DNA from 4 places in the Rhizobium sp. IBUN genome. Region 2 is predicted to be linked to each of the others. Evidence: predicted binding sites of a transcription regulator. Region 2 holds the regulator's gene; each other region holds the start of a gene.
The links. The regulator LexA, encoded in region 2, represses DNA repair genes until DNA is damaged. The targets are predictions, from matches to a motif close to TGTTCNNNNTGTGTTCNG.
Positions count from the first base shown of each region.

Region 1: the regulator LexA is predicted to act here: its motif matches at 2,470-2,487, upstream of RHIBUN_RS0105205 (DNA recombination protein RmuC).
Region 3: the regulator LexA is predicted to act here: its motif matches at 1,773-1,790, upstream of RHIBUN_RS0126805 (glycosyl transferase).
Region 4: the regulator LexA is predicted to act here: its motif matches at 3,345-3,362, upstream of RHIBUN_RS0104535 (2'-5' RNA ligase family protein).

Region 1 is NZ_AZNV01000003.1:227,583-232,104, reverse strand. Features, by position in the region: gene fmt (methionyl-tRNA formyltransferase) at 1-87, opposite strand, end outside; gene def (peptide deformylase) at 212-730, opposite strand; gene RHIBUN_RS0105210 (globin-coupled sensor protein) at 828-2,324, opposite strand; gene RHIBUN_RS0105205 (DNA recombination protein RmuC) at 2,520-3,746, shown strand; gene RHIBUN_RS0105200 (ribokinase) at 3,795-4,522, shown strand, end outside.
Region 2 is NZ_AZNV01000005.1:82,887-87,408, reverse strand. Features, by position in the region: partial or broken gene RHIBUN_RS33155 (ComEC/Rec2 family competence protein) at 1-2,142, shown strand, start outside; gene lexA (transcriptional repressor LexA) at 2,123-2,839, opposite strand; gene RHIBUN_RS0107170 (VOC family protein) at 3,039-3,923, shown strand; gene kdsA (3-deoxy-8-phosphooctulonate synthase) at 3,920-4,522, shown strand, end outside.
Region 3 is NZ_AZNV01000041.1:43,094-47,615, reverse strand. Features, by position in the region: gene RHIBUN_RS0126815 (ribonuclease HII) at 1-438, opposite strand, end outside; gene RHIBUN_RS0126810 (PA0069 family radical SAM protein) at 549-1,706, opposite strand; gene RHIBUN_RS0126805 (glycosyl transferase) at 1,844-2,362, shown strand; gene RHIBUN_RS0126800 (hypothetical protein) at 2,554-2,871, shown strand; gene moaB (molybdenum cofactor biosynthesis protein B) at 2,904-3,455, opposite strand; gene RHIBUN_RS0126790 (4-(cytidine 5'-diphospho)-2-C-methyl-D-erythritol kinase) at 3,439-4,347, opposite strand; gene RHIBUN_RS0126785 (tetratricopeptide repeat protein) at 4,354-4,522, opposite strand, start outside.
Region 4 is NZ_AZNV01000003.1:91,301-95,822, forward strand. Features, by position in the region: gene RHIBUN_RS0104510 (glutathione S-transferase family protein) at 1-246, opposite strand, end outside; gene RHIBUN_RS0104515 (MarR family winged helix-turn-helix transcriptional regulator) at 324-773, shown strand; gene ybaK (Cys-tRNA(Pro) deacylase) at 776-1,249, opposite strand; gene RHIBUN_RS0104525 (ArsC family reductase) at 1,253-1,603, opposite strand; gene RHIBUN_RS0104530 (succinylglutamate desuccinylase/aspartoacylase family protein) at 1,604-2,659, opposite strand; gene RHIBUN_RS0104535 (2'-5' RNA ligase family protein) at 2,725-3,240, opposite strand; gene RHIBUN_RS0104540 (methylated-DNA--[protein]-cysteine S-methyltransferase) at 3,471-4,034, shown strand; gene guaA (glutamine-hydrolyzing GMP synthase) at 4,067-4,522, opposite strand, start outside.

The DNA of each region.
Region 1 (4,522 bases), on a different contig from region 2:
AAGAATCGTGTGACCCGCGTCGATCAGCGCTCGCAGGGTCGGGACGGAGAATTCGGGCGTGCCCATGAAGATGATGCGAAGCGACATTTCTATCCCGCCATGTTTCCGGTCAGACGTCTTCAAACGGGCTTGCGAGCTTCAGATCAAGCCCCTTCAGGCATCCGGCCCGCGAAATCGCCTGTCCAGCGAGGCTGCGTCAGCAAAGGTCCGGTTAGAGCGCCTTCGCCGACTTCGCCGCCTTTGTGAACTTCTTGATCACCATGTCCCGCTTCAGGCGAGAAATGTGGTCGATGAAGAGTACGCCGTTCAGGTGGTCAATCTCGTGCTGCAGGCAGGTCGCGAGCAGGCCGTCGGCTTGCACCGTCTGCTCCTTGCCATCACGGTCGAGATATTTGACGGTGACGGTCGCCGGGCGTTCGACTTCGGCATAATAGTCAGGGATCGAAAGGCATCCCTCCTCATATACCGAACGCTCGTCTGTCGATGCCACGACCTCCGGATTGACGAATACGAGGGGCTGCTTCTCTTCGCCCTCGCGGGAAACGTCGATGACCAGCATGCGGCGCGGCACGCCGATCTGGATGGCAGCAAGGCCGATACCGGGCGCGTCGTACATGGTTTCAAGCATGTCGTCGGCAAGTCGCTGAAGATCGGCGTCGACGCGCTCGATCGGCTTGGAAACCTGACGAAGCAGCGGATCGGGGAGAATGATGAGTGGCTTGATGGTCATGGCGTTCCCATAACGCATCTTTTTCCAGGATGGAATTATCCGGTGGGCTGGCGGAGCGCTTTTTTACGCCCCAGCCCAGAATTTCGCCGCATTCCCGTCATGCGGCGCGGCGTGTCGTGGTCATCGAACGTTGCTCGACGCCGGTACGGAAGCGCTGCAGCAGTGCAACCAGATTATCGACTTCGCCGCGCAGGCGCCGCGTCTCGGCAGAGGTGTTCTCGACCATTCCCGAGTTCTGCTGCGTAATCGTGTCCATGTTGCGGATGGCGACACTGACCTCGTTGACCCCGGTTGCCTGATCGCGCGCGGCAGCGGCGATATCGGCAACGAAGCTGTTGATGATATCGATGCGGTTGATCATGTCGTTCAGCGCCTCGCCGGTGCTGCTGACGATGTCCACTCCTTCGTTCACCTGGACCGAGCTTTCCGAAATCAGGTTCTTGATCTCCTTGGCGGCGTCGGCGGTGCGTTGCGCCAGTTGGCGGACCTCTTGCGCCACGACGGCAAAGCCCTTGCCCGCTTCGCCGGCACGCGCAGCTTCCACGCCGGCGTTCAACGCCAGCAGGTTCGTCTGGAAAGCGATCTCGTCGATGACGCCGATGATCTTGGCGATCTCGGTCGAGGATTTTTCGATGCCGGCCATCGCGGAAACGGCGCTGGTGACGAGTTCGCCGGAGTTCTTGGCCTTCTGCTGCGTCTCACGGACCGCACCGGATGCCTTTTCGGCGTTTGCGGCAGTCTGTCCGACACTGACCGAAAGCTGTTGCAGCGCCGCCGAGCTTTCCTCGACGCCAGCTGCCTGCTGGGCCGTTCGCAAGGCAAGGTCATCGGAGGCCTTGGCGATCACGTCCGTACCCCTCAGGATCTCGCCCGAGGTTGCCCGCACCGAGCCAAAGGACGTGCGAAGAGCGGCGACGGCGCGGTTATAGTCGTCGGCCATGGCTTTGAAATTACCGGGGAGATCTGGCGGCAGCGTGGCCTCGAGATCGCCGTTCGACAGCGCCTCCAGACCGCGGCGAAGATGATCGAGCGCAACGGCCTGATCCTGCTCGCCCTTTACGCGCTCTTCTTCCAGCTTGCGTCGCTTCTCTTCGAGCGCTTCCAGATAGACCGAGATCGAATAGTCCATATCGAGCATCGCGGCCTTGATGACCGCTGAAAGCTTCTCGGCCAGCACCTTGCCCTGCTGCCTGGCGAACATGGAGGGCCACTGCTTGGCCATCAGGCCCTTCACGAGTTCGCTCATCAGCAGCGCGTAGCCGCCGATATACCAGCGAGGCTCGAGGCCAATACGGGCATGGGTCTTGCCCACCGTGACCACGCCTTTGACGTAGGTTTCGTCGAAGTTGCCGCCAGCCAGATTGGCCCAGTGGTCTTCCTGGCGCTTCTTGGCATGTCCCATATGCGCTTTATCGGCAAAGAAGCTTGCGACCTCAGACGTCCTTGCCAGCTTCGCGTAAAACTTGTCGAGAGCGCCGCCGAGCAACTCCGAGATTGCCGGGCGCATCTCACGCAGCGCCGCGCGGGCTCCGTCGTCCAGCTCGATGAAATCGAGGCGTTGCTTGAGCGTGCTGTCGGACTGCTGGCTGGTCATGATCTCTCTGCTTTGTAATTGATGCAAAAGGGAATTTGACCTGACCTTTTACGCAATATGGTTGAGCAAAGGTTAAATGAACTTGAGATTTGTCAACTGTCGTTTGTTCCCTCTGCGAGCCAATCCTTTCGGAAGCCTTGCGAGTTGTTCACGTTTTGATCTAGCCATCCCACACGAGTTTGTTATGGTGGCGAAATGAACACCAGCTCTGAGTCGTTTCTCCTCGCCCTTTCCCGTATCAGTCCTGCCACGCTGGCGCTCGCCGGAGGCGCGATCGCGGCTCTGGTCTTGTTGCTGATCCTCCTTCTCGTCCGCAGCGGGCAGGTGCGGCGCGAGCAGGCCGAGGTAGCGAGCCTCCGTGCCGCCGAGACGGATGCTCGAATGGCCGAACTTCTGAAAATCCAGGCGGAAATGCACGGGCGCATGTCGACAATGGCCGAAGTGTTCGGCTCGAGGCAGTCCGAGCTCAACCAGGCGATCAACCAGCGTCTCGATGGTATGTCGCAGCGCGTCAGTTCGACGATCAGCGAGCAGACCAAATCGACGCACGAGAACCTGCAGCGGCTGCAGGAGCGTCTCGCCGTCATCGATGCCGCCCAGAACAACATCCAGACACTGGCGAAAGATGTCGTCGGTTTGCAGGCGATCCTCTCCAACAAGCAGACACGCGGCGCTTTCGGCCAATCGCGCATGGAGACGATTGTCGCCGACGGCCTTCCGATGGGGGCCTATGCCTTCCAACAGACGCTTTCCAATGGCTCGCGCCCGGACTGCACCATTCGCATGCCCAACGGCGCACCACCGCTGGTGATCGACGCGAAGTTCCCGCTTGAAGCCTGGAACGCGATCCGGGACGCCGGCGGACCTGACGGAGCCAAGGTCGCCTCGCAGCAGTTCCGCCGCGACATGGAAACGCACATCCGCGATATCTCCGAGAAATATCTGATCCAGGGCGAGACGCAGGACACGGCCTTCATGTTCGTGCCGTCGGAATCGATCTTCGCGGAGATCCACGAGAATTTCGAAGCGATCGTGCAGAAGGCGCACCGGTCGCGCATCGTCATCGTGTCGCCTTCGCTGCTGATGCTCTCCATCCAGGTTATTCAGGCAGTCCTGAAGGATCAGCGGATGCGGGCCCAGGCACACGTCATCCAGGGCGAAGTCGCGAACCTGATGGACGATCTCGGCCGTCTCGACGAGCGTGTCCGCAAGCTGCAGAGCCATTTTTCCATGACGCAAAGAGATGTCGACCAGATCCTCACCTCCACCGATAAGCTCACCAAGCGCGGCGCGAAAATCGAAGCTCTGGAGTTCGAGGGCGGCGACAACAGCAAGGCCGCGGCGCGGGACGGTGATGGCGCGCCAAAATCCGTCGACAGCCGCAGCGGGCTTCTGAAGCTCAGAGTGGTTGACGACGAGTAAGCCCTTCAGGCAGTGTCGCGCTCAAGAAAAGCATTGGACAGGACACTCATGATCACAGTCTTCGGCTCCATCAACATGGACCTCATCGCCACCACCGCGCGCTTGCCGAAGCCCGGCGAAACGGTTGCCGGCAACGGCTTCTCAACGGCAGCAGGCGGCAAGGGCGCCAATCAGGCACTTGCGGCGCGACGCGCCGGCCGAACCGTTCACATGGCGGGAGCCGTCGGCCGCGACGCCTTTGCGGAGCCGGCGGTTGCTCTCTTGAAGGACGCCGGCACTGGACTTGAAACCGTCAAGCAGGTCGACGAGCCGACCGGAACCGCACTGATCCTCGTCGGCGGTGACGGCGAGAACATGATTGCCGTTGTGCCTGGCGCAAACGGCACGATGACGCCGGCCGATGCCAACGTCGCGATCGACGCGATGAAGGAGGGCGACATCCTGATGCTGCAGCTCGAGGTGCCCGTTCCGGCCGTCGAGCGGGCGCTGGCCGCGGCGCGCGCCAAGCGCGTCACGTCCATCCTCAACCTGGCCCCACTGATCGAAGACGCTCCACGCCTCGGCCGCCTTGCCGACATCGTGATCGCGAACGAAACCGAGTTCGAGCGTCTTGCCGGCCAGGAAAACATGGGCACGGCGGATCGCGAGGCCGCGCTGAAACGACTCAATGCGGAGACGGGGCAAACCTTGATCGTGACGCTCGGCGCAGACGGCGTCATCGCAATCCGCGACGGCGTCATCTCCCGTGCGAAGGGATTGAAGATCGAGCCTGTCGA
Region 2 (4,522 bases):
CCCGATGGTGGCGTGGTTCGCGGCATTCGCCGTTGTCGCGCTGATGGCGGGCCCGGGGCGCAAGCTCATTCGAAATCTCGCATTGGCGGGCTTGCTCTGCGTAACGGGGATGTTCGCGGCCCAGTTCGAGACGTGGAGCAAGGCGACCATCATATTGGACAGCGGTGACGACGACGATCATCGGCCGTGTCGAGCGCCGGGAAGGGGATGGCCGTGGCCGGTGGCGTTACATCGTCTCCGTCTCATCGACGCAATCGCCCGAGATAAAGCGGCCACCTGAGCGTGTTTCCATGGTCGCGCGAGGGCAGGCGGAACCTTTCGCCATCGGTGAGTGGGTGACGGGCCGGGCGCGATTGACGCCGCCGGCTGGGCCAGCACTGCCCGGCTCAATGATTTTGCCTTCAGCGCCTATTTCGATGGCATCGGCGCGAATGGCTTCTTCTATGGCGCGCCAAGCGCTTCATCGCCTGTAACCACCGATCAGCGGTCCGTTTGGGACAGCGCTGTGAACTGGTTGGACGTGCTTCGAAGCGGAATAGGGGACCGTATCCGCGAAATCCTGCAGGGCGACACCGGCGCCTTCGCCGCTTCTCTTGTCACCGATGAGCGACGTGCGATCTCGCAAGAATCGACCGAGGCTCTGCGGCAGGCGGGGCTGGCTCATATCGTGGCAATCTCCGGCCTCAACATGGCGCTGTCTGCCGGCATCTTCTTCGTCGGCCTGCGCCAGTTGCTGAGCCTGTTTCCATCGTGCAGGCATACCCGACCAAGAAGATTGCCGCTGCCGGAGCGCTCGTGGCGCTGACGACCTACTACATGATCTCGGGCTTCGCGGTATCGGCGGAGCGTGCACTCATCATGATGGCGATCATGCTCGCCGCGGTGTTCTTCGATCGCCCGTCGATAAGCTTGCGCGACATTGTCTTGTCCGCGAGGGTGATCCTACTCCTGTTACCATCCGAGGCCCTGGGCCCGAGCTTCCAGATGTCGTTTGCGGAGACGCTTGCTCTCGTCCCGGGTTACGCGATCTGGTCAAGAAGGCCGCCGCGCGAACATCCCTTGCTGCAGGTCGCCGCAGTAAAGCCCGTCGTTTTCATCATACGCTTCTTTGGTGGCATCCTGCTGACCTCGATGATCGGCGGCTTCTCGACCGCGCTTTTCGCCGTCGAGCACTTCCACCGGCTCAGCGCTTATGGTCTGCCGGCAAATCTCATGGCCATGCCGGTGATCTCTTTCGTGGTGATGCCGATGGGCATGTTCGCTATGCTGCTGACACCGTTTGGCCTCGACGTCATTCCGTGGAAAATTGCCGGTTTCGGGCTCGACATCGTGATCGCCATTGCCCAGATGGTCTCGGCCTGGGGCGGCAATATCGATATCGGCAAATTGCCGGGTTGGTATTTTCCTGTGGCGGTTGCAGGGTTCCTCTTACTTGCCATTCTGCGCACCAAGATCCGCTACCTCGGCGCTGGTATTGCGGCGCTGGCAACAGCGCTTGTTGCGGTTGCGCCGAGCGAACCGCCGCCCGACATCGTCATTGCCGAAGACGGCAATCTCGTCGCGATTGTGAGAGGACAAGTCCTTGCACCGAACCGGCCGCATCCGCCTGACTTCATTTTCGACCAATTGCGAAGGGCGCTCGCCGCGGAGCTAGATCAACCACCGCGATTGTTGGAGGGTGTCAACGCTATCAGGCGGCGGGACAGTCAAGGCAGATCGGAAAGGTTATCTGCCGTGGAATTGCGCAATGCCCGCGATGCGTTACGTCAGGCTGCGACGAGCGCTGAGAACCGATTTGTATGCCTGAAAGGCGCCTGGTGCACAGCCACGCACGATAGCGGCTACGTCGTGACGATCGTCGAAAATCCCGCTTACTTCGGCGCTGCGGGCGATACGGCCGATATCGTCGTGACACCCGCTCGCCTCCGCACGACGGGGTGCCGGTCAGGCGCACTTTTGTTCACCGGCGAAACCTTGCGTCGCTTTGGTGGCGCTGAGGTAAGGATCGACGATCAAGGTAGCCCCGTCGTCACGACGGCCTATACGAGGCTCGACCGCCCTTGGATCCGCCATCGGGCGTATAATTGGCGAAGCGGCACCTTTGACGGCGAGCCGCTTGCCTTCAATGATAGCGGCGAATGAGGCCGACAAGCTTGCCCTGGACCTTGACACGGTCAGGCCCGAAAATGCGCGTCTCGTAAGCCGGGTTCGCCGCCTCAAGTGCAATGGAGGCGCCTTTCCGGCGGAAGCGCTTGAGCGTCGCTTCCTCATCATCGACAAGCGCAACAACGATGTCGCCGGCATTGGCGGTGCTGCCGTTGCGGATGATTACCGTGTCGCCATCAAAGATGCCGGCCTCGATCATCGAGTCGCCCTTGACCTCAAGCGCATAGTGCTCGCCTGGGCCAAGCATGTCCGCCGGAACCGTGATGTCATGGGTATTGTTCTGAATTGCCGAAATCGGTACGCCGGCAGCAATCCGTCCCATGACCGGTACAGAGGCAGAACCGCCGTTGTCACCCTGCGGCGCTGGCTTCGGCGCCACAACTGGCTGTGGTTTGCCGAGGCTGCCTTCGATAACGCTCGGCGAAAAACCGCGGCGGGGCTGCAGGCTCGGGTTATATGCCTCGGGCAGTTTGATGACTTCCAGAGCGCGGGCCCGATTCGGCAGTCGGCGAATGAAGCCCCGTTCCTCCAGCGCGGTAATCAGGCGGTGGATGCCTGACTTCGACGCGAGGTCCAAGGCATCCTTCATTTCATCAAAAGAAGGGGGGACACCGGACTCCTTCATTCGCTCGTGAATGAAGAGAAGAAGCTCCTGTTGCTTGCGCGTCAGCATCGAAGTTGAACCCCAGAGTCGTGAAACAAAGCCAGAACAGACACTATATGTTCCATATGTGTTCCGCAAGTACCTAAATTTTCGTAAAACTTGCCTGCAACTTGCTGAGTTTTTGCGTCTCATTTGACCGAAAGCGTAGAAGGGGGTTGCATTGTCCTGTTGCCCGGCGCACATCTTCGCAAATTCCGGAGAAGTTGCCATGAGCGAAGCACATCCGCTGGACCACATCGTGCTGCCGGTTCCAAATATCAGGCTCTCACGCGAGCGTCTCGGAAAGCTGGGATTCACCGTCGCGCCCGACGCCCGGCACCCGTTTGGGACCGAGAATGCCTGCATATTCTTCGCCGACGAAACTTATCTGGAGCCTCTCGGGGTCGCTAATGCCGAACTGCATGAAGCTTCGGCGCAGAAAGGCAATGTCTTCACCGCGCGGGACCGTGCCTTTCGATTCCGATGTGGAGACGATGGGCTGTCTGCCGTGGTCTTTGCGACGGCGGATGCCGATCGCGACCATGCCCGGTTTCTGTCCGAAAAGATCAATGGCGGCGAGATGCTGCAGTTCGAGCGGCCGATGAAGATGCCCGGTGGCTCGGAGGTGACGGCCGCATTCAAGCTCGCCTTTGCAGTTGACCTGCGCGCTCCCGATTTCTTTTTCTTCACATGCCAACGTGTCAACCCGCTGCCAGCCGACCGGAAAGCCCTGCAAGTGCATCCAAATGGGGTGGTTGGGATCGCAGAGATCGTGCTTGGGGCACCCGACCCCAAGGCGTTTGGACCATTCCTGCGCGCCGCCGCCCACAGTTTGGGAACGACCAATGAGGCCTTCGGTGTGAGTGTGACAACTCCGAATGCCAGAGTGAGTGTTCTCTCCCCGGATGGACTGGACGCCTACTTCGACATCCCTGCGCCTTCCGACGATCGCGGTCTGCGTGGTGTTGCCATCGTTTTCAAAGTCGGCGATCTCGCCGTGACAGAAGCGCAATTGGCTGCTAACGGGATGACCTATACGCGCAAGAACAATCGAATTCTGGTGAAGGCCGCGCCCGGACAGGGCGCTCTCTTCGCCTTCGAGGAGAAACGATGAGCCAGACAAATTCCGAAGTCGTGGTCGGCGAAGGCGCCGGCCGCGTCACCTTTTCGAATTCCGGCAAGCTGTCGCTGATTGCCGGGCCTTGTCAGATGGAGAGCCGCGAGCATGCCTTCATGGTCGCCGGTGTGCTGAAGGAACTGTGCGACAAGCTTGGTCTCGGCCTCGTCTACAAGTCCTCCTTTGACAAGGCGAACCGGACGTCGCTGTCAGCGCAGCGCGGTATCGGCCTCGAAACGGCGCTTGAAGTGTTTGCCGATCTCAAGAAGGAATACGGCTTTCCTGTCCTGACCGACATTCATACCGAAGAGCAGTGTGCCAAGGTGTCCACCGTCGTCGACATCCTGCAGATCCCAGCTTTCCTCAGCCGTCAGACCGACCTGCTCGTTGCCGCCGCCAAGACCGGCCGCGTCATCAACGTCAAGAAGGGGCAGTTCCTCGCGCCCTGGGACATGAAGAACGTCCTCAACAAGCTGAATTCGAGCGGAAATCCGAACATCTTGCTTTGCGAACGCGGTGCTTCCTTCGGCTACAATACGCTGGTCTCCGACATGCGATCGCTGCCTATCATGGCGGCGATGGGCGCCCCCGTGGTC
Region 3 (4,522 bases), on a different contig from region 2:
GACTGCCTGGCCGGGGCAGGCGAGCCCAGGCGGAACGTCAAGCCCATCGGTCAGGACAAAGCTAGCTGGTATCGACAGGCCGCAGATGGCGCGGCGCATGGCATCCAGACTGGCCTTGCGGATATCGGTCTCGTCGATGCGCGTCGAACTTGAAGAGGCGATCGAGACGGTCGCGGTTGCGAGAATCTGAACGAAAAGCTCTTCGCGCCTCAGGGCCGAGAGCTGCTTCGAATCGTTCAGGCCTTCAGGAAAGCGTTTCGGATCGAGAATGACGGCTGCCGCCACGACGGGACCGGCCAGCGGCCCCCGTCCGGCCTCATCGGCACCTGCAACCGGCCAGTGACCGGCCTTGCGCGCGTTCAGCTCCAGCCGGAAATCCGGCACGAGGGGGACATCTTCGAAAAGCATGGGAGAATCGGGTGACGTGCGACGGCTCATGAAGCTGACCCTCGCACGCCAACCCGATTTCCTGCAAGTCCCCGGATCAGGGCGGCGGGCCAGGGACTCGAGCGCGGAAGGGCAGGGCGACCATCCGCGAAGCTGAAATGTCAGAGCAGCGAGAGCTGGACGCCGCTGCCATCGGGCGGAACGAACAGGTCGTCCCGCAGCGGTATGCTGCGCCGGGTCATGCCTAGCCGTTTCGTCGCCATTTCGAAACGGCGCGCAATCTGCCAGGCATAGGGTCCGGCGCCCTTCATCCGCTTGCCGAACTCAGCATCGTAATCCTTTCCGCCGCGCATCGAGCGGACCAGCGACATGACGTGACGATAGCGGTCGGGATAGTTCTGCAGCAGCCAGTCGCGAAACAGTGGCGACACCTCGAGCGGGAGACGCAGGATGACATAACCCGCCTCGGTGGCACCCGCCGCGTGCGCCGCATCCAGAATTCGCTCAAGCTCATGGTCGTTGAGCGCCGGAATCATCGGGGCAGCCAGGACCGATGTCTGGATGCCTGCCTCGGAGAGCGCGCGGATGGCCTCCAGCCGGCGCGTCGGCGTCGAGGCGCGGGGCTCCATGGTCCGCGCCAGCTTTCGGTCGAGCGTCGTCACCGACAGTGAAACGCGGACAAGGTTTCTTTCCGCCATCGCCGAGAGAATGTCGAGGTCGCGCAGGATCATTACCGACTTGGTTACGATCGAAACCGGATGGTTCGCCTTTTCCAGCACCTCAAGGATCTGCCGCATGATACGCCATTCCTTTTCGATCGGCTGGTAGGGATCGGTGTTGGTGCCGATCGCGATCACCCGCGGCTTGTAACCGGGCTTCGCCAATTCTCGCTCCAGGAGTTTCGCCGCATCCGGCTTGGCAAACAGCTTGGCTTCGAAGTCCAGACCGGCCGAAAGGCCCATATAGGCATGCGTCGGCCGCGCGAAGCAGTAAATGCAGCCATGCTCGCAGCCGCGATAGGGATTGATCGAGCGGTCGAAGGGAATGTCCGGCGACTCGTTGCGGGTGATGACCGTTCGCGGCTTCTCGATCTGCACGTCGGTCTTGAACGGCGGCAGATCCTCAAGGTTCTGCCAGGCATCGTCGAACGCTTCCCGACGCAGAGGCTCAAAACGCCCGCTCGGATTAAGCCCGGCCGCACGCCCACGGCGGCGGTCGACATCGATCCGCAGGCCGGCAGATACGATCATCGTATCGGCAATATCTGCCGTATGGGCAGGCGCGAATGCGGCCTGCCCTGCAAGGGACTGCTCATTCATCGGATTCTCCGCTGGCGGAAGCTTTGCTTCCATCCGTTCTGATGATTAAATTCCTATCGGCAAAAAGAGAACAATGCAAGAACAAAATGAGGAAAGTGTCGCTGGCAAATTTTTGTGCGGCGCTCTATGAATAGGCAATGTTGACAGTTGTACTGGAATGCCAGGATCAGGAACCGGAACTGGCGCAGACATTATCGGTGTTGGTTGCAGGCGCAGTGGAGGGGCTCGTCAGCGACGTCGTGGTGCTGGACCACGACTCGCGGGATGGAACGTCGAGGGTGGCCGACGCCGCCGGCTGCCGCTTCCATTCACAATGGGATATCAAGGACATAGTGCATTCGGCGCGAGGCGAGTGGCTCCTTTTCGTGGAACCGGGGGCGCGACCGCAGACCGGCTGGATCGACGAGATTGCTGAGTATATGACCCTGAACAAGCTACCGGCGCGGTTCACCGCGTCGCGCGGATACCGACGGCCGTTCCTGCAGCGTATCGGGCGTGCTTCGTCGCCGCTGGAGCTAGGGCTTCTCCTTCCGAAGGCGCAGGCGATCGCTGCCGCAAGAAGCGGAATGCGTCTCGCGGAATTCGCGAAGGGGCAAAAGCTGCGCAAGCTCAGCAGCGAGCTGATTCCATCCTGGGTCGCGCGCGCGGCGCGATAGTAGGTAGGGCGCTGCTCCGCGTGCTACCCATGCAGATAATTGGCGCCCGATACAATTTTGCGCTATAATTTCATCATGGCGCCGCCCGAGCGCCTCGCTTCGTGACGGTCGACCATGGAATGCCGGCAGACGGCAGAACAGGTCAGCGGAAGTCTCCTCTTCTGCCGGTTTCCGGCAAAAGGAGGTGCGTCATGAAACGCAATATGATCCGCGGCCTGATAGCGGCCGTCATATTGACGACATCGATGATCGCGCATCCGCATTCGGCAGCATCGCAGATGATGCGCAGTTGCGCAGGCCGATCCGAGGTCGTCAATTTCCTCGACAAGAATTTTGCCGAGAGACTGACGGCGGTCGGGCTGATCAACCAGAACGCCATGCTTGAGGTCTACGCCGCGCAGAGCGGCACGTGGACGCTGCTCGTCACGGATGTTCACGGCGTAAGCTGCATCCTGCTGTCGGGTGATAGCTGGGATACGATGCCTGCTCTGCCGGGCATAGGGGCATAGAGCGGCAGACGGTCGCCTGCCGAAGCAGTCCGTTACTTGCCGGCGCCGCGCTTCAGATGCTCATCGAGGCGCGGCATGATCTCCACGAAATTGCAGGGCATGTGGCGGTAGTCGAACTGGGATTTCAATATGCCGTCCCAGGCGTCCTTGCAGGCGCCAGGTGAGCCCGGCAGCGCGAAGATGAAGGTCGCGTTGGCAACGCCCGCCGTGGCGCGGGACTGGATCGTCGAGGTGCCGATCTTGTCGTAGGAGATACGGTGGAACACTTCCGAAAAGCCATCCATCCTCTTCTCGAAGAGCGGCTCCAGAGCTTCCGGGGTGACGTCGCGGCCGGTAAAGCCGGTTCCCCCCGTGGTGATGACGACGTCGATATCGTCGCGTTCGGTCCACGCCTTCACGCGGGAAGCGATCGCCTGCCGATCATCGGGGACGATCGCGCGGTCGACCAGCCGGTGCCCCGCCTCCTTGATCCTGGCGGCCAGCGTATCGCCGGAGCGGTCATCGGCAAGCGTGCGTGTATCCGAGACCGTCAGCACGGCAATGCCGACAGGAATGAAGGGACGCGTTTCATCCAAACCCGGCATCATGACCTCCCGCAGTCGTTTCCGTGGCTTCGAAATACCAGTCCGGCCGTTCGCTGTGAAGCGCGGCGGCGGCGTCTTCCGCCGCCGCAAGCGTAGGGAATATACCGTAGCAGGTCGCACCGGAACCAGACATGCGAACGAAAGATGCGCCCTGCTTCTTGAGCATCGTCGAGATCTCGGCAATTTCGGGGAGCAGGCCGCGAGCGACCGGCTCAAGGTCATTGCGCGTAGCGCGTATCGCCTCGACCCAGTTGAAACGCGGCGTCATGTCGAGCGGCGGATTGGCCTTGTTCGTCAGCCTTCGGAAAACCTCGGGCGTTGATACGCCTTTCAACGGGTTTGCCAGCACCATGGCAAAGGCCGGCATGTCGTCGACAGGCACGATTTGATCGCCAATGCCCCTGGCGATCAGCGGTCTGCTCGCCAGGCACATAGGCACGTCGGCGCCAAGTCGAATGGCGATTGCCTCGATGGTCGCGTTCAGAAGCGAGACATTCCAGAGCCGCATCAGACCGCGAAGCGTAGCCGCCGCGTCGGCCGAGCCGCCGCCGATACCGGAGGCAATCGGCAGGTTCTTTTGGAGATGGATGCGGACGGCGGGAGCGGAGCCGCCCTCGCGAGCGATCGCCTCGCGCATAAAGTCCCGAGCCTTCAGGACGAGGTTGTCGTCGCGGCTGTCGTCAAGCGCCTCGGCAAAACGCCCGGAGATCACGAATTCATCTTTATCCGCCAGCGCAAAGCCCAGCCGGTCACCATGTTTGGTGAAGGTCACGAGCGTGTCGAGCCGATGGTAGCCATCGGATCTCTGGCCCGTCACATGCAGGGCCAGATTGATTTTTGCCGGAGCGTCCTCGATGACAGTCACGTCATCGCCCATACTCGCCTCTGGCATCGCCGATCAGGACTTCTTATCGGTAGGCTTCGGTTGGATCGGCGCCGGGTCAGGCTGTTTCTTGTCCGCAGCCTTGGAGTTGTCTGTATCCTGCGGCAGGCCGTTGGCGATCTTGTCCTTGATCTTCGGGATCTCGGATGCCTCAGGGTCGGAGCCGAGCGCGCGGTTCCACTGG
Region 4 (4,522 bases), on a different contig from region 2:
GATTACGCTGCTTTCAAAGAGCACGTCCTGACTGCCGTCGCTGAGGCGAATGCAAAGCAGAGGCACCTTGCCGAGCGGCGAGACCTCCAGGAACCAGCGCGGTTTGTCCGCGAGGTCGATATTCACGCGCTCGAACGGCACTCCTTTTTCCGCAAGCGCGATCGCGGCGCGCTGTACGTAGGGGCAAAGGTGGTGGCTGACGAGCAGCAGAGCGGAACCGGATACTTGAGGTGGCAAATGATCCATCGTGGCAATCTCCATTGTAGATGCAATTGCATGTAATAGCTGTTGCGCCAGGATTCAAGATAGATGTAAATGCATGTATGAGTAAAAAGACGAATAGAGCCACGCCCTCCGATGCGGTGATCGATGCCTGGATCGGGCTGATGCGCGCGCAGCAGCGACTGCTCGCTCAGATCGAAGCGGATCTCAAGCAGGCCGGGCTCCCAGCGCTCGGCTGGTACGACGTGCTCTGGGAACTGGTGCGGTCGCCGCAGGGCAAGTTGCGGCCATTCGAGATCGAAGAACGAACGTTGCTAGCCCAATACAATCTTTCGCGACTGATCGACCGCCTCGAGAAGGCAGGGCTGGTGCAGCGCCAGAGCTTCGATCAGGACGGGCGCGGGCAGTGGGTGGTCGTTACCGAGGAGGGACGCGAGTTGCAGAAGCGCATGTGGAAGGTCTATGCCAGAGCCATCGAGGAGAACTTCGGCGCCAAGCTGAGCGAGGTTGATGTCGCGACGCTGACCTCGCTACTGTCACGCTTCAGCTGAGATCAGGCAATGAGGGGCGCGGCGGCAGCCTTCAGCGTCTTCAACGCGTCCTTCGGGTCCAGCCGAACCTGCAGGCCGCGTTGCCCGCCGTTGATGTAGACCTGCGCCTCCGTCAGCGCTGTTTCCTCGATTGCTGTCGGGACGAGCTTCTTCTGGCCGAACGGGCTGATACCGCCGACGTGGTAGCCAGTCAGGCGCTCGGCATCGGCGGGCTTCATCATGTTGGCGGACTTTCCGCCGAAGGCGCTTGCGAGCTTCTTCATGCTGACTTCACGATCCGACGGCACGACGACGCAGACCGCTTTGCCGTCGACCTCCGCCATCAGCGTCTTCAACACGCGATGGGGCTCCTCGCCAAGCGCTTCTGCCGCCTGCAGGCCAACGCGCTCCGCATTCGGATCATAGTCGTAGGTATGGACCGTGAAGGCAATTCCGGCTTGGCTCAGAACCTGCGTGGCGCGTGTGGTTTTCGACATCGATCAGGCCTTGAAGAAGCTGCCGTAGATCTCGGGCTTGAAGCCGATGAGCAACTTGCCGTCTGCCTCGACAACCGGCCGCTTGATCATCGATGGCTGCTCCAGCATCAGCGAGATCGCCTTGCCCTCGTCGAGATTTTCGCGCTCGGCCTCGGGCAGCTTCCGAAAGGTCGTGCCTGTTCGGTTGAGCACCGTTTCCCACCCGGCTTCCTTCGTCCAGGCCTGCAGATGCGCGCGATCGATCCCGACAGCCTTGTAGTCATGGAACTGGTAGGCGACGTCATGCTCTTCCAGCCAGGTTCGGGCCTTCTTCATGGTGTCGCAGTTCTTGATGCCGTAGATGGTGACGGTCACTTAGTCCTCCAGCGTTCCAGGCTTGCGTGTTGCCTTGCTGGCGGTCTTGCAAGCAATCTTCATCAGGTCGGCGCGCCGGCGAACCAGCCGTTCGGAGCTGCGCGTCACGATCAGGCCGGCCTGTGGTGCACAAATCTCGATGCTGCCGTCAGCCATGCCGGGGCGGGTGATCAACGTGGCAAGCACATCGCCTTCGCCAACCCATTCGCCGATGTTGCGTTGGAAGAGAACCGTGCCGGCCTCCGGCGCGCGGACCACCTCGATATTGTCGAGCGGGACAGCGGGGCCATCGAAAGCGGGCAGCGAGACCGGGGCATCGATTGCGCCGCGGCTTGCCAGGAATTTCCACAATCCCTCGGCATCCTTCTTCGCCATCTCGGGATAGACGTCACGCCGGCCGCGAAGCTCGACGGTGACAGACAGCTTGCCGGGCAGGCGCGATTGTTTCTCTAGGATCTCGTATTTCCAGGCAAAACCGACGGCCTCCTCGAAGGCGGAACTCTCGCCATCGGAGAGAAGAACGGCTTCCATCTCCATCGCAGAGGCCAGATCGGCCGCCTCCGGCCAGAATGCATCGTCGATATAGGCATATTGCAGGGATTCATCATCGCAATGCAGATCGATCACCAGATCGCAGCCGAGCGCCATATGCAGCAGCTGGCGCTTCAGTTTCTCGACGGCCGAACGGCGCTCGAGGTCCTCAAGCAACCCGTCGCGATCTTTCACCGAGATCAGCGGAAACTCCCTGTTGAAATTGGTGCGCGATCCAAGATCGAAGCGGCCCTGAAGTTCGCCGAAATGCGACTGGGCCGCCCCGATCGGATTGGCATGCGGGACGACGATGAAGTCGCTCTTGATCTGACCGGCGTTTTCCGACTGGCGCAGTCTTTCACACAGGAAGTGAACCAACGCCGTGCCCGGCAGCTCGTTGGCGTGGAGAGCCGCCTGAATGTAGACCTTCGGGGCCTTGGGATCGCTGCCATTGAAATGAAGAACCGGCAAACGCCACTCGATACCCGTCGTGTCACCGGCAATAATGATCTCGGACGTGTTCATGTCGTTCTCCGCTTGATGCCTTGTCGCAGGAGCTTTAAGCGAGTTCGATAGCTGGAGGCAAGGTGTTATCCGCGCGCATGAAGCGGCCAGCGCCCGAGCTCTTCGTAGTCTGCTTGACCCCGGCGATTGTGCAGCAGAACGAATTCGCGCGCAGCCAGCACGACCGGCCTCCGCAGGGCGATCCGCGGCACCACGTCCTTGTCGTAGAGGAGCGTGGTGTGAGGTTGAAAGTTCGGGTTCAGATTGGCGTCTGCGCCCAACCGGTGCATCTCGATCGCGATCTGCACATGCAGTTGCCACAGTTCCCGTCCGCCATTGCCGGCGAGTACGATCGCGTTGTCCTGCGGCAGCAGGAAGGTGATGATATGGTCGAAGACGAGCTCGAACTGACACGCCTCGATCGCCGTTCCTGCCTGGCGTGCCGCCGCGATGACCCCTTCGGGAATGCGGGCGCTCTTGCCGACACAATAGAGCGAGACATGCACGGCCGCCGGCGGACGCGGCGATGCGAGGGGAAGGTGTTCCCGCTGTAGCCACTGCTGGATCGACACGCATTCGTCGAGCGATTGCGGATCCGGCATTATCGCAAAGAAAAGACTCTCTCTGGCGAAGCGCGATGGTTGTTGGCGCGTCTTCTGCGAAGCGAAATCGAAAGATGCCTGCTAACATTTGATCTTGAAATGGCAAGAACAAAAAAAGAACAGACGGGCGAGCGATCGACCGGAGCAAGTTTCTGCGACGCAAGAAACGGGTTGAATTCGGGCCGCGACGGCACGATCTTCGGAGAAGAGCAGCAGGGAGGCAATGACCCATGCAACAGGCAATGCATCACTATCTGATTTTCGAGACGAGCGGTGGCTTCTGCGGCATCGCCTGGAATGATGTCGGCATTACGCGGTTTCAGCTGCCGACGTCGAGTGCCGAGGCAACCGAGCGATTGCTCCTTCGCCGCATTCCCGGCGCCGAGCCGGCGAAGCCGACGGCTGCCGTTGCCGAAGCTGTTGCCGCAGTGAAGCGCTATTTCAGCGGAGAGCCGACGGACTTCTCAACCGTGAAGGTCGATCTCGCTGGTCAGGATGCCTTCTTCAGGCAGGTTTACGATGCTGCCCGCCAGATCGGCTGGGGCCACACGACCACCTACGGTGCGCTCGCGAAACAACTCGGCGTAGGGCCGGAGGCCGCCCGCGACGTCGGCCAGGCGATGGCGAAAAATCCGGTCGCCTTGATCATCCCCTGCCATCGCGTGCTAGCGGCCGGAAACAAGATCGGAGGCTTCTCCGCGCCCGGCGGCTCAACGTCCAAGCAGAGGATGTTGGAGCTCGAAGGCGTTAGCCTGGCGCCGCCAAAGCCGGTGCAGCAGTCACTTGATTTCTGATGGATGTCGCCTCGATTGAGGCGACTCTCAAATCATTCCCACTCGATGGTGCCGGGCGGTTTCGAGGTCACATCATACACGACACGATTGATGCCGCGCACCTCGTTGATGATGCGGGTTGCGGCGCGCCCGAGGAATTCCATGTCGTAGTGATAGAAATCCGCAGTCATGCCGTCGACGGACGTCACGGCGCGGAGCGCGCAGACGAACTCGTAAGTGCGGCCGTCGCCCATGACGCCGACGGTCTGGACAGGCAGCAGCACGGCGAAGGCCTGCCAGATGGCGTCGTAGAGGCCGGCCTTGCGGATCTCGTCGAGATAGATGGCGTCGGCTTCGCGGAGAATCTCCAGCTTTTCGCGGGTGATGCCACCCGGGCAGCGGATCGCGAGACCCGGACCCGGGAAGGGGTGGCGGCCGATGAACGAGTCGGGCAGGCCGAGCTCCTTGCCAAGCACGCGCACTTCGTCCTTGAAGAGTTCGCGCAGCGG